Regions from separate parts of the Paenibacillus sp. PSB04 genome, predicted to be linked through region 2. Evidence: a T-box and tRNA genes for the amino acid it is inferred to sense, from the RefSeq annotation. Region 2 holds a T-box; the other holds one or more tRNA genes.
What was found. A T-box is a leader RNA that pairs with one kind of tRNA and senses whether it is charged. The one in region 2 lies ahead of trpS (tryptophan--tRNA ligase), so its partner is inferred to be a tRNA-Trp.
Positions count from the first base shown of each region.

Region 1: it encodes a tRNA-Trp, which carries the amino acid that the T-box ahead of trpS (tryptophan--tRNA ligase) is inferred to sense. The anticodon was not compared.

Region 1 is NZ_CP081301.1:545,399-552,372, reverse strand. It holds rRNA gene K2F33_RS02960 (23S ribosomal RNA) at 1-1,026, shown strand, start outside; tRNA gene K2F33_RS02955 (tRNA-Asn) at 1,093-1,168, shown strand; tRNA gene K2F33_RS02950 (tRNA-Ser) at 1,173-1,264, shown strand; tRNA gene K2F33_RS02945 (tRNA-Glu) at 1,274-1,348, shown strand; tRNA gene K2F33_RS02940 (tRNA-Val) at 1,556-1,631, shown strand; tRNA gene K2F33_RS02935 (tRNA-Met) at 1,667-1,740, shown strand; tRNA gene K2F33_RS02930 (tRNA-Asp) at 1,778-1,854, shown strand; tRNA gene K2F33_RS02925 (tRNA-Phe) at 1,912-1,987, shown strand; tRNA gene K2F33_RS02920 (tRNA-Thr) at 2,011-2,086, shown strand; tRNA gene K2F33_RS02915 (tRNA-Tyr) at 2,090-2,175, shown strand; tRNA gene K2F33_RS02910 (tRNA-Trp) at 2,186-2,259, shown strand; tRNA gene K2F33_RS02905 (tRNA-His) at 2,291-2,366, shown strand; tRNA gene K2F33_RS02900 (tRNA-Gln) at 2,389-2,463, shown strand; tRNA gene K2F33_RS02895 (tRNA-Gly) at 2,470-2,544, shown strand; tRNA gene K2F33_RS02890 (tRNA-Cys) at 2,554-2,627, shown strand; tRNA gene K2F33_RS02885 (tRNA-Arg) at 2,640-2,716, shown strand; tRNA gene K2F33_RS02880 (tRNA-Leu) at 2,735-2,814, shown strand; gene K2F33_RS02875 (LiaF transmembrane domain-containing protein) at 3,448-3,753, shown strand; gene K2F33_RS02870 (PspA/IM30 family protein) at 3,832-4,506, shown strand; gene K2F33_RS02865 (PspC domain-containing protein) at 4,511-4,999, shown strand; gene K2F33_RS02860 (PspA/IM30 family protein) at 5,003-5,707, shown strand; gene liaF (cell wall-active antibiotics response protein LiaF) at 5,881-6,528, shown strand; gene K2F33_RS02850 (sensor histidine kinase) at 6,544-6,974, shown strand, end outside.
Region 2 is NZ_CP081301.1:2,262,153-2,269,126, forward strand. It holds gene K2F33_RS10630 (NADP-dependent oxidoreductase) at 1-505, opposite strand, end outside; gene K2F33_RS10635 (LysR family transcriptional regulator) at 710-1,576, shown strand; gene trpS (tryptophan--tRNA ligase) at 1,704-2,717, opposite strand; T-box leader at 3,035-3,345, opposite strand; gene K2F33_RS10645 (sensor histidine kinase) at 3,759-5,567, shown strand; gene K2F33_RS10650 (response regulator transcription factor) at 5,619-6,944, shown strand.

The DNA.
Region 1 (6,974 bases), 1.7 Mb from region 2:
AGTAATCCCGAAGCTGTGAACCGAAGCCCCAGTAAACGGCGGCCGTAACTATAACGGTCCTAAGGTAGCGAAATTCCTTGTCAGGTAAATTCTGACCCGCACGAATGGCGTAACGACTTGGGCGCTGTCTCAACGAGAGATCCGGTGAAATTTTAATACCTGTGAAGATGCAGGTTACCCGCGACAAGACGGAAAGACCCCATGGAGCTTTACTGCAGCTTGATATTGGATTTGGGTACGATCTGTACAGGATAGGTGGGAGCCTTTGAAACCTGAGCGCCAGCTTGGGTGGAGGCGCCGTTGGGATACCACCCTGATCGTATCTAGGTTCTAACCTGGTACCGTAATCCGGTATGGGGACAGTGTCAGGTGGGCAGTTTGACTGGGGCGGTCGCCTCCTAAAGAGTAACGGAGGCGCCCCAAGGTTCCCTCAGAATGGTTGGAAATCATTCGAAGAGTGCAAAGGCAGAAGGGAGCTTGACTGCGAGACCTACAAGTCGAGCAGGGACGAAAGTCGGGCTTAGTGATCCGGTGGTACCGCATGGAAGGGCCATCGCTCAACGGATAAAAGCTACCCTGGGGATAACAGGCTTATCTCCCCCAAGAGTCCACATCGACGGGGAGGTTTGGCACCTCGATGTCGGCTCATCGCATCCTGGGGCTGAAGTAGGTCCCAAGGGTTGGGCTGTTCGCCCATTAAAGCGGTACGCGAGCTGGGTTCAGAACGTCGTGAGACAGTTCGGTCCCTATCTGTCGTGGGCGTAGGAAATTTGAGAGGAGCTGTCCTTAGTACGAGAGGACCGGGATGGACGTACCGCTGGTGCACCAGTTGTTCCGCCAGGAGCATGGCTGGGTAGCTACGTACGGACGGGATAAGCGCTGAAAGCATCTAAGCGTGAAGCCCCCCTCAAGATGAGATTTCCCAGTATGTAAGACCCCTTGTAGACGACGAGGTAGATAGGTTGGAGGTGGAAGTGCAGCAATGCATGGAGCTGACCAATACTAATCGGTCGAGGGCTTATCCAAAATATAAAACACAGATTCGTTTCGTATCTAGTTTTCAAGTGATCAAACACTTGAATTAAATATTGTTCCCTGATAGCTCAGTTGGTAGAGCACTCGACTGTTAATCGAGTTGTCACAGGTTCGAGTCCTGTTCGGGGAGCCATTATGGAGAGGTGTCCGAGTTGGCCGAAGGAGCACGATTGGAAATCGTGTAGGCGCCAAAAGCGTCTCGAGGGTTCGAATCCCTCTCTCTCCGCCATTATAGTTTGGCCCGTTGGTCAAGGGGTTAAGACACCTCCCTTTCACGGAGGTAACATGGGTTCGAATCCCATACGGGTCACCACTTTTATTGCTTGCATCAGGGATGAGAATCCAAAAAGGGTTCGTCGGAGCGTTACTTCGATAGCATATGCATCGCAGTCTCGAACGAAGTGAGAGTATCCCATACGGGTCACCACTTTAATTATTAGCTTCAGGGATGAGAATCCAAAAGAAAAAATGCTTGCCTTTTTAGTGGTTTATCTGCTAAGATATTAAAAGTGTTTCTTATGGAGGCTTAGCTCAGCTGGGAGAGCATCTGCCTTACAAGCAGAGGGTCGGGGGTTCGATCCCCTCAGCCTCCACCATGTATACTTTAAAGAAAATAAATATTTTTTAATGACGCGGGGTGGAGCAGTCCGGTAGCTCGTCGGGCTCATAACCCGAAGGTCGCAGGTTCAAATCCTGCCCCCGCAATTTATCTCCTTATTTATGGAGATACATAATTGGCCGTGGAACCGTGGTGTAGAGGCCTAACATGCCTGCCTGTCACGCAGGAGATCGCGGGTTCGAATCCCGTCGGTTCCGCCATTTATTTTCTTGAGAGTTTAGTTTGTTGCAATAATACTCTTGATAGAAACAAAATTAGGCTCGGTAGCTCAGTCGGTAGAGCAGAGGACTGAAAATCCTCGTGTCGGCGGTTCGATTCCGTCCCGAGCCACCATGAATTTAATAATAAGCATAAAAGCCGGTGTAGCTCAATTGGTAGAGCAACTGACTTGTAATCAGTAGGTTGGGGGTTCAAGTCCTCTCGCCGGCACCATATGGAGGCTTAGCGAAGTGGCCAAACGCAGCAGACTGTAAATCTGTTCTCGTACGAGTTCGGTGGTTCGAATCCATCAGCCTCCACCAGTTTTATTATAGGGGCATAGTTTAAAGGTAGAACAGCGGTCTCCAAAACCGTTAGTGTGGGTTCAATTCCTGCTGCCCCTGCCATTCGAAATACAGCTTCATATCTTTTATTATGGCGGTCGTGGCGAAGGGGTTAACGCACCGGATTGTGGCTCCGGCATTCGTGGGTTCAAGTCCCATCGATCGCCCCATAACTTATAATGACAATCTTGTTGGGGATTAGCCAAGCGGTAAGGCAACGGACTTTGACTCCGTCATGCATAGGTTCGAATCCTATATCCCCAGCCAGTTTAAGCGGACGTGGCTCAGCGGTAGAGCATCGCCTTGCCAAGGCGAGGGTCGCGGGTTCGATTCCCGTCGTCCGCTCCATTTGATTTCGGCGCCATAGCCAAGTGGTAAGGCACAGCTCTGCAAAAGCTTTATCCCCAGTTCGAATCTGGGTGGCGCCTCCATTAACTTCATATGCGCCCTTAGCTCAGCTGGATAGAGCGTTTGACTACGAATCAAAAGGTCAGGAGTTCGAATCTCTTAGGGCGCGCCATTTTTTTTAACTGAATATGCCGGTGTGGCGGAATTGGCAGACGCGCGCGACTCAAAATCGTGAGGGAAACCGTGGGGGTTCGAGTCCCTTCACCGGCATCATAGAGAAAAGCCTTGGAAAATATCCAAGGCTTTTTCTTGTATAGACTAACATTGTACACCGAGCCATCGTTCGTCGTTCGTTAATCCCTCATCCTGCAGTACACTTGCACTTCTCCTTCCAATCAGCCACCTGATGATATCCCGCTGAAAGGCGGCCATGATAATTCGTATTGCGTTTATTTGTATGACTGTATGATATTTAAAGATCCTCTGATCAATCCGTTCGTTCTACCATTACTCCCTTTGAACGTTTTCCCCATCCTTGTTTAAAGTTGATAAACCATTCCAGCCGGCTTTACCTGGGCTAAACAGGCTCAATGTTTCTTTAGTTAAGTGCCAAATCCCTTGCTCAGAGCCTCCAACGATTTCCTATTCCAAGCATTGTATAAGTAAACTGCTCATTGAAGTTCCATAGCGTGCTGATCATGCCCTATAAACGGGCAATTGGAGCTGCCAGTGGAGGATGTGGCTGCCGCGTTACATGCAGAAAAAGCTTGCTTCGTCTAAGGTCCGAGCCTTCCCCCGACTTAGGTCTAGGATTAAAAACCGTCTGGGGTCCGTTTTGGAAATCCCGGATTGAACCTAAAATAGAGTCATAAGGTTGATACAAACGAAAGGCGGTGACAATGCATGAGAACAAATAAAACTTCTGGTTGGGCGATCGTATTGATCGCAATCGGGGCACTGATGCTCCTGGGAGTATTCGCTCCATTATTCGGCAGGCTGATCGGATTGATCTTCCCGATCCTGATGATCGTGCTCGGCTATTATGGAATTCGCAGAGGTAAGGTGGTCATCGGTACGATTATCCTCGCATTCGGTGTCATGGGACTTCTGGCGAAGCTGTCCTGGATCATCGGACCGCTGCTGGGAATTGCCCTGGTAGTGTTCGGGATTATGCTGCTGAAAGGTAAGAAGTCGTCGAAGTGGATGTAACGGTAACAAAGAATTACCTTCAATAAATACAATCAAACGAATAGGCGATCACAGCTTATAAGGAGGGAGCAAAAACAGATGAGCGTATTTCGCAGGGTACGGGATATCACCGTAGCGACATTAAATGAACGTTTGGAACAAAGTCAGGACCCGGTACGGTTGATCGATCAGTTTTTGGCATCAACGCGTGACGATATTATGGAAGCCGAGAAGCTCGTTCAGCAGTACTCCGCTCACGTGAGACAGCTGAAGCAGCAAGTGGATCAGGCATCCAACATGAAGGAAAAGCGTGAGGAGCAGGCGCTGCTGGCTCTGAAGGCCGGCGAGGATCATCTAGCCAAGCTCGCACTGCAGGAAAAAATAATCTATGAAGAAAAGCTCGAGCAATACGGAGGACTGCTGGATACAACCCGCCAGTCGCTCACCGAGCTGGAAAATCAACTGAACGACCTGAAATTGGAGTACCAAACTGTGTACAGCAAACGTCAATACTACGCGGCACGGATGGAAACCCTCAGACTTCAGCAGCGGATGAATCAGCGCATGGAAGGTTTTGGCGGACAGGATGTTCCCAAGATGTTCAACCGTCTGGAAGACCGCATTTCCGATTGGGAATTTGAAGCACGCAGTCTGCGCGACCTGCGCCGCGGCGGTCAGGAACTGTTCGAGCAAGCCAGCGGAACGGTATCCAGCGTGCTGGAAAGGGAGCTGGCCCGCCTGAAGGAAAAGCTGAACAACAGCGGAAAGGAGTAACGTCATGAGCAAGCTATACCGATCGACCCGCGATAAAATGGTCACCGGTTTGTGCGGCGGTCTGTCCGATACCTTTGGCATCGATTCCACGCTGCTGCGGATCCTGTTTTTGATCAGTATCCCATTTACCGGCGGGACCACGCTGTTCATCTACTTTATCGCGGCTTTGGTCATCCCTAAAGAACCTACGACACCTTTTAATCCATATGGACCGGGACCGGGGGCAGCTGGGGGCGGATACTACGGCAATAGTATGGGGTCCGGCAGCTACTACGGCAACGGTCAGCAAGGCAACGGCGCTTATGGTGCCCAATCTTTTGACCCTAGAGCCAAATACAACGGTTCGCCTTACGGCGGAGGCAGACCGGGCGGATACAGCTCGTCCGCATCCGACCTGGACGCCATGATGGAAGATATCGAGAAGAAAGCCATGAAGAAAGAGCTTGAGGAATTGAAAAAAAAATTATCTAAGTACGAGAAGGGAGAAGTGTAAAACATGGGAGTATTTAAAAGAATTAAGGATATGACGAAAGCATCGGTGAACGAGGTATTGGATAAAGTTGAAGATCCGGTAATTATGCTGAACCAGTATCTGCGCGATATGGAGGCAGAAATCCATGACGCGGAAGTTACAGTAGCGAAGCAAATGGCCAATGAACGCCGCATGAAGCAGCGCGTGGAAGAAGCCGTGAAGATGGCCGGCCAACGTGAGGCACAAGCTGAACTGGCACTTCGTAACGGCCAGGAAGAAGTAGCGCGCAAGCTGCTCGAGGAAAAGATTTATTTTGACCAAAAACTGTCCGAGTACCAAGAACTGCACGCTCAATCCGAGGCACAAGCTAAAGAACTGGTACAGCAGCTCCATGACATGAAAGACGAGTTCTACAAAATGCGCAACAAGCGCAATGAGCTCGTAGCCCGTGCGCAAATGGCGAAAGCCAAAAAGCAAATGTCTCAAATCAGCAGCCTGCATACGATCGAAAGCGGCAGCGCGTCCCTTGGATTCCACCGCATGGAAGAAAAGATCATGCAAATGGAAGCTGAAGCCGATGTGATGCGTGCCCCTTACCGTCCGGATACATCCGCTTTCACCAGCCCGGTCGATGCGGAGAAGCAGCTGAAGGTGGAAGAACAGCTCAGCGCGCTGAAAAGCAAGCTGAACCCGCCGGCTGCCGCTCCTTCCAAATCGAATAAAGAATAAGTATTCAATTCTGCGGACAATATGATATGCTAGGAAGAATGGAATAAGGGCGCGAGACCTCATTCACATCTTCCTGGATCCCGGTGAAGCCATAAGGAGTGTGCCCGTCACAACCCTATGGCTTTTCCGGTCTTACTTTTCCGATAAACCAAGACATCATAAGGAGGTGCGGCATGGAAAAAAGAAATCGCTTCATTGCGCTGATTCTCATCGGGATCGGCCTTCTCATGCTCTTCGGCAGGTGGGTCGGCTTTTTTACCATCGTCGCCCTCTTATTCATTCTTATGGGAATTTATACGATTCGCGGCGGAAAAGTGAAGAGGGGCTACCGTCTTGTGGCGGTGGGCGCCATCCTGCTGCTGATTGATCATTTGCTGATCGTGCTGGGGATTGCGCTGATCTCCCTGGGATGGTTTTTTGTAAAGGCAAGGAAGGTACAGAACCGGGATGGGTACCTGCAGAAGCAGGGTTTTTCGGGGCATTACAATTGGGACCAGGTCCCTTGGGCTATGAGAAGCCAGAGCGTCTGGCATGTCATCAACGAAGCCGATCTGGATTTGTCGCTTGCGATCCCCGAGGAACACCGTACGGTGATGATGTTTCAAGGCATCATGGGGGATACGGACATTAAAATTCCGGAGTATTACGGGGTGGAGCTTGAAGTGTTCGTCCTGTTCGGCGCGATCGATTTCAGAGGGCACCGGGATAACGGCTTGATGAACCGTTTGAACTGGAAATCCCCTAATTATGAGACCAGCGAATACAAAGTTAAATTCCATATTTCCTACCTGGTAGGAGATGTTGATATTGATCTGTCATAGGAGGTGGGTTCCCTGATGAAAACCAGAAAACCGGCTAATATGGTCTCCCGGAGCATGGGCGAGGGGGCCCTTCTTTCTTTTGTTATGCTCCTGATCATTTTTTACGTACTTTATACATATGGTTATTTGGCCCCGTTTGATTCTTGGCAAAAAACGCTGCAGGCCGGTGCTACGCTGATCCTGGTTCCGATCGGTCTGGGAGCTATCTTCGGGTTCTATCAGAGCTATCGGGTAAAATTGAAGCTGGAACGGCTGCGGGAAACGCTGCTCTCCTGGGAAAAAGGGAACGTCGCCCGCTCCGTACCGGAGCTTGGCAGCGACGAGGTCGGGCGCCTTGGCGAGCAGCTTGGGCGCATCAGCAAAAAGTGGGAGGAGCAGGTCAACTCCCTTCAGCGCTTATCCACGAACAATGCCCAGCTGGCCGAGCAGGCGCGGATATCGGCGAT
Region 2 (6,974 bases):
CCGTGGCGCCCAAGGCGCGGGCAAGCTGGACGGCCATGGTGCCGACCCCGCCGGCGGCGCCATGGATCAGGACGGTATCGCCCTCGCTGACGCGAAGCTCCTGCAGGGCGGTGTGGGCGGTTTGCCCCGAAGCTGCGAGCGCCCCGGCTTCTGTCCAAGGGATGCCCGGCGGCTTACGTACGATTTGGCTGGCGGGAACGACGACGTATTCGGCGTAGCTGGCCAGCAGAGCCCAGCCGATCACGTCATCGCCAGCCGCGAAGTCCGTTACGTGGTCTCCAGCCTGCTCGATCGTTCCGGCGAAGTCATTGCCGAGAATTTGCGGAAACCGGATGCTTAGACCAGTCGGGACCCATCCCCTTTCCCGGACGGCCAGGTCGAACGGTTGAACGCCGGCCGCTTTTACGCGAACCCTGACTTCATCAGGGCCGGGTAAGGGGAGCGGCACATCCGCCGTATGCAGTACGTCCGGCGGACCGAACGCGCGGATCACCGCCGCTTTCATTGTCTGTTGTTCTGTCATGCTATCGATCATCCTTTCGGTCATTGAATATAGTAATATCAGAGCTTTTATTTCATGCCTCCTGCGGTGAGTTTGAGCAGCCTCTCTCGCCTTCGGCCTGTATTTATTCTATAATCGATCATAAATAATAAAAAATATATATAATGCTATTTATTAATAACCTTTGGTATATAAGGAGGGATTTCGATGGAACTGCTGCAGCTTCAATATTTTCGCAAAGTTGCCGAACTTGAGCACATGACCCGGGCGGCGGAGGAGCTGCGCATTGCCCAGCCTGCCCTCAGCAAGACGATTTCACGGCTGGAAGAGGACCTGGGCGTGCCGCTGTTTGACCGGAAGGGGCGGCAGATCCAGCTGAACGCCTTCGGCCGGGCATATTTGCGCAGGGTGGAGACCGCGCTGAACGCCCTGGAAGACGGGAAAAGGGAACTCGAAGATCTGGCGGGAGCGGAGAAGGGCAGGGTGAATCTGGCGACGACCACGCATAAATGCTTCTCCGACCGGATCGGAGATTTTCTGGGGATGCATCCGGGAATCCGGCTGCAAATTTCCCAGGCGGGAGAGCAGGAGAAGCGGGATAAGCTGTTGAGCGGGGAGCTGGACCTGTGCATCACGTTCCCACCGATCGAGCAGCCGGGCATCGAGGGAATTTCCTTTTTGACGGAAGAAATTTTGCTGGCGGTACCTTCGTCACACCGGTTTGCGGGCCGCAGCAGCATCCGGTTAAGCGAGGCAGCGGGGGAGGCTTTTATTTGCATCCAGAGCAGCAATCCATTTCGGAAAATGACGGATCAGTTTTGCAGGCAGGCCGGGTTTGCGCCGGATATTGTGTGCGAGGTGGATGAGCATTCGGCCGTTGGCCATTTTATCCGGGCGGGGGTAGGCATCGCCTTTATCCCTGAGACGCTGGTAGACCGGATCGGATTTTCGTTTCATGTGCTGCGGATCGAGGAACCGGTCTGCCGGCGTACTTACCAAATCGCATGGCAAAAGGAGCGCTATTTATCCCAAGCTGCGCGCGAATTTCGGGACTTCTTGGTCCAGAGCTTTTAAAGTGTGCCGCTTCGCTATTACCAATCAAAAAAACCGCCCAAGAAACGGCTTCTGCCGTATCACCTTGGACGGATATTCTCCTATGGGCTAACCGGAGGGTTCCGGGCAGCCCATTTTTATTGCTATTTTATCTCCGGGCAAAATAGTTGATCCCCATAGCCTCCCGCACTTCGCCCATCGTTTGGCGCGCGGCCTCGCGGGCTTTGGTGGTACCTGCCATCAGGATGTCGTCGATGTCGCCGGGACGCTGTTCATACCGGGCGCGGCGTTCGCGGATCGGCTCCAGCACCTCTTCGATCGCACCGGTGATTTTAGCTTTGCAGGCGGCACAGCCGAGCGTGCCCCGGGTACACATGTCATGAATATTGCCGCAGTCCTCCGGGCGAAAAATCCGGTGATACCCGTAAATCGTGCAATCCTCCGGATGACCGGGATCGGTTTTGTGCACGCGCGCCGGATCGGTTGGGGCCTTGCGAATCCGGCTGCGGACCTCGTCTGTGGTGGAATCGAGGGAGATGGCGTTGCCGAGGCTTTTGCTCATTTTACTCGAACCGTCGAGCCCATCCAGCCGCTCACCCACGATAATTTGCGGTTCCACCAGGACGGGGGCGTACAGCTCGTTAAAGCGCCGGACGATTTTGCGCGTCTGCTCGATATGGGGGATCTGGTCATCGCCGGCGGGAACCAGGGTGGCTTTGCAGAAGGTGATGTCCGCCGCCTGGCTGACCGGGTATCCGAGGAAACCGTAGTACAGATCCTCGTATCCGCGCTCGGCCGCTTCGCTCTTGATCGTCGGGTTGTGGCGCAGCGAGCTGACTGACACGAACATCGAATAAAACACCGTCAGCTCGGCGATCTCGGGGATCATCGACTGCACGAACAACGTCGCCTGGTCGGGATCAATGCCTACCGACAAATAGTCCAGCGCCACCTGCCGCACGCTTCCGGCCAGCATTTCCGGCGTATGAAAATGGGTGGTCAGCGCCTGCACATCCGCCAGCATGATATAGGTTTCGTACTGCTGCTGAAGCTGCACCCGGTTCTTCAGGCTGCCGACGTAATGGCCCAGATGCAGCTTGCCGGTCGTCCGGTCTCCGGTGAGGACAATGTCCTTGGGTTGTGAGTTTGTTGAAATTGTCATGGTTATTCCTCCTGAATTGAAATTGTTTTGTATACGGGACTTCATTTGCGATCATGTCTAGTAACCCGGTCTTCCCGGGACGCCACCACCAGCCGTCATCCATGGCCATCACCTCCTTCAGTCATACAGTTTTGCTTAAGTTGATCGGGCAGAAGGACCGGCGATAGACGCCGATACCACGCTCGGGATTGGGTCTTAAGCTCATGCCTTCCTTAGGTCAAGCTCAAGACAAGTCTCCAGTCCCCATGCGCATTTCAACGCCAAAAAAGCCCCGCCCTTGGGATCTCCATGCTGAAAAATTTCCAGACGGAGATCTATCCAAGGACGGGGCTCTAGCCCGCGGTGCCACCTTGATTGGCCGCCATCCTCTAGGGATGCAGCCCTGCTCAACAGGTACGGATTTCGGCGCTAAACGAAAAGAAATTGCGTATGCCTTCCTCGATACCCTGCCCCGGTTAACGGTGGGGACCAGCCGCCCATCCTACTGTCCGCTTCTTTGGGGAAGCGTTCCTGTTCAGACGGGGCACTCCGAAGCCCACTTCCGCGCGCGCCGCCACCGGCTTGCACCACCCGCCGGTTCTCTGTGAGGCCGCAATTCGCGCGTACTCTTCTTCATCATCGTGAAAATGGATTTGAATTATTGTAGCTCATTTTTTCGAGGAAGGAAAGAGGGCATCTGCCGTTATTCCGTTGCAATCCCGGTGCTATTTCGATCACGACACCGTTGCTAACCTTTTGCTGTTCCGCTCCCATCCCGTTGCACTCCCATTGTAATCCCGGTGCTATTCGGTCACGACACCGTGGTTAACCTTTTGCTATTCCGTTGTCATCCCGTCGTTATTCCACCGCCGCGGCCCGCCAATAACGCTGCCGTAAAATTTTACTGGCAAGCCGTCGAAAATAAATTACACTAGGACTAATCGCCCATGGGCCTGTCTACTGGGGCATATCTTACAATCGCGAATGATTGTCGTAGAAACGCACATACTTCCCCATTTTTATTGTTGGTATATTGAAGGAAAGCCGGAGGTGTTATGACTGATGAAGCGGGGGATCCGCAATCCGCTGGCGAGAATGAACGTCAGGCAGCAGATGATCCTGCTGTTTCTGGTTCTCGTCATTCCCGTGTTTATTCTGAACGGGTACGGCAACAACAGGGCGGGCCAGATTTTAAAACGCCATGTAACCAATGCTTATATAGAGCTGAACAAGCAAAATTTCAAACTGATCAGCCGCGATATTGAAACCGTTAACAAGGTGACGGCGACGGTGTTTCAGAATTCGGTGGTCCAGCAGCTGGATACGACGGGGAAAGACACGGTGCTGCAGCGGGTGAAAACCTACGAGAAGCTGGAGCGCATGCTGAGCTCGTACTCGCAGGAGAGCGATGAGCGCGAGCCGCTGTACTATTCGCTGTACGTGTACGATCCCGGCAACCATTACTTTTTTGCCCCTTATTATCCGGAGTCCAAAAAGTCCGGGGTTTATTTCTTTTCGAACGAGGCCGAGAAGCCGGAATGGTTTGATGAGGCGGTAGCCCGTAAAGGGAACGGCTATTTGCGGCTCACCGATCATTTATCCCCGCCAGCGAAGGGGCAGTATGACCAGAAGACGCTCGGCTATGTCCGCGCAATCAACAACATTGATCAGGGCGGTACGATCGGCGTGCTGATGGTAACGAACGTCGACGCGCGGATCGGCGAATCGTTGAAGACCGTGTCGCTGCCGGAAGGCGAGTTGTATTTTACCGATTGGAACAATCACATTCTGACCTCTACCCAGCCGGATGCCGAGGGCGTGCTCAGCCTTCCTCCCGAAGTAGAGCCGGGGAATTCGCCCATGGGCGTTAAGGACGTCATTACAAAGGATTTTATCTATGTTGTGGATTATAACTATGTGCTCCAGCAGAAGCTGGTGTACAAAGTGCCGGTCAAAGCGCTTTTGCAGCAGCAGGACGAAATGAAGCATGTCATCCAGATCATCTCGGTCGCGTATTTCGCCGCCGGTCTGATCATCATTTTATATTTCTGGCGGTCCTTGATGACCCCGCTGCAGAAGCTGGTTACCTTCGTCCGGCGTTATGAGCCGGGGAATGCCGTGCCCGAAACGCCGCACCGGAAGCGTAACGACGAGGTCAGCGTGCTGATCTCCACCATTTACGAAATGGCCCGGCGCCTGAACGATCTGATTCATTACAAATACGACATGGACTTAAAGCAAAAGGAAGCGCAGCTGTCGCTGTTGTACCAGCAGATCAACCCGCATTTACTGTACAACACGCTGGAGAGCATCTACTGGAAAAGCAAGATGGAAGGCAACCACGTGTCGGCCGAGATGATCAAGGACCTGTCTAAGCTGATGAAAATCAGCCTGAGCCGCGGGAGGGAGCTGATTACGCTCGGGGAGGAGCTGGAGCATGCGACCGCCTATATCAAGCTGCAGCAGAACCGATACGATTATGTGTTCCAGGTGGACATCAACGTCCCGGAATCGCTGCACCCGTTCAGCATTCCGAAAATTACGCTGCAGCCTTTGATCGAAAACGGAATCATTCATGGCATTAAAAATATGGGCGAGGACGGCGAAATCCGCATCGAAGCGGAGGCGTCCGGGGGCATCCTGCGCATTCGCATCTCCGATAACGGCTATAAACCGGTGGACATCGAAGCCATCAACCGGAACTTAAACAGTGAAACAGACGATCCTGCGGCCGGTTACGGGGTCCGGAACATCCATCAGCGGATACAGCTTCACTACGGCAAGGAGTACGGCCTTGTCTACAGCGTTCGCCCGGGCGGGGGGACGCTGGTCACGATCACGCTTCCCGTCGAAACGGCAGGCGGTTCATGACAAACAGGGGATAAACAAATATTTACAAAGTACATACAAGGGGGAGCATCCATGTTCAATATTTTGGTCGTCGACGACGAGCCGCTCATCTGCAAGGGATTAGCCGGGCTGCTGAGCACATCGGGCCTCGACATCGGTCAAGTCTACACGGCGGGCAGCGGCCATGAGGCGCTCGATATCGTCCGGATGGAGGAGGTCGACCTGCTCGTCACCGATATTCAGATGGGGGAGATGAACGGAATCGAGCTGATGCACCAGGCGAAAATCATCAAGCCGTGGGTGCAGACGATTATTATTTCAGCGCATGAAACGTTCCAGTACGCGCAAAGTGCGATTCGGCTCGGAGCCAAGGACTATTTGCTGAAGCCGCTGAACAGCGAGCAGTTTCTGGACTCCGTCGGGAGCGTGCTGCTCAAGATGGATAAACGGATACCGCAGGTGAATGAGCTTTTGACAGCCACGCAAGAGGATTTTCGCATGGAGGAACCCAAGCCCTACAAGAGCGAGCTTCTGAACCGGCTGCTGTCGGAAGAAGCGGGCCACGAATCGGGGGATCTTGATGCGGGCAGTGAATATGGGGCGCTTGGGCTGAAGGGTCCGTATTTTGCCGTCATGAAAATGAGGCTGGACCTTTCCTCCGGCAGTCCTTCCTATACCGACAGGGATCGGCGACTTCTCCGGTATGCCTCGCTCAATATTATGAAGGAACTGCTCGATCAGGAATGGGATGCGCTTCTGTTTTACTCGCCGGATGACGACATCCATGCGATTATCCAGTGGAGCGAGGCGGCGAATGCCGAAACCGGCGAGAACAAGCTCAGCCAGCTCGAAATGGCCGGCCGGAGCGTGTACCATCATATCCGCAAATATTTGAAGCTGGAATGTACAGTCGCCATCAGCCAGATCCTGAAGGGCATTCCTTTTCTTTCCGTACTCGGCCGCCAGGCCGATAAAGCGATGCTGTGGAGCCGGCACTACCCGGACTACCACGTTTTTTATTACGGGGACTTCAATTGGCATAACTACGCTGAAGATCCGTCTGCAGAAGAGCTGTCGACGCAGAGTAACCGGATTGTGGAGAGCACGAGGCGCTATATCGAAGAGAACTACAACCAGAAGGGGCTGACCATTCACGAGGTGGCGAAGAAGAACCATGTCAGTCCGAACTATTTGAGCTACCTGTTTAAGAAAATTACCGGGCATAACCTGTGGGAGTACGTCATCAAGCTGCGGATGGAGGAGAGCCGCCACCTGCTTCAGAACACGGACCTGCGCCGCTATGAAATCGCCGAGCGGGTGGGGTACGAGTCGCCGGAGCATTTCAGCAAAATATTCAAAAAGTATTTCGGCATGAGCCCGAGCGAGATGAAGAAGTAAGAACAGCTATCATTTCCATAGAACTAGACA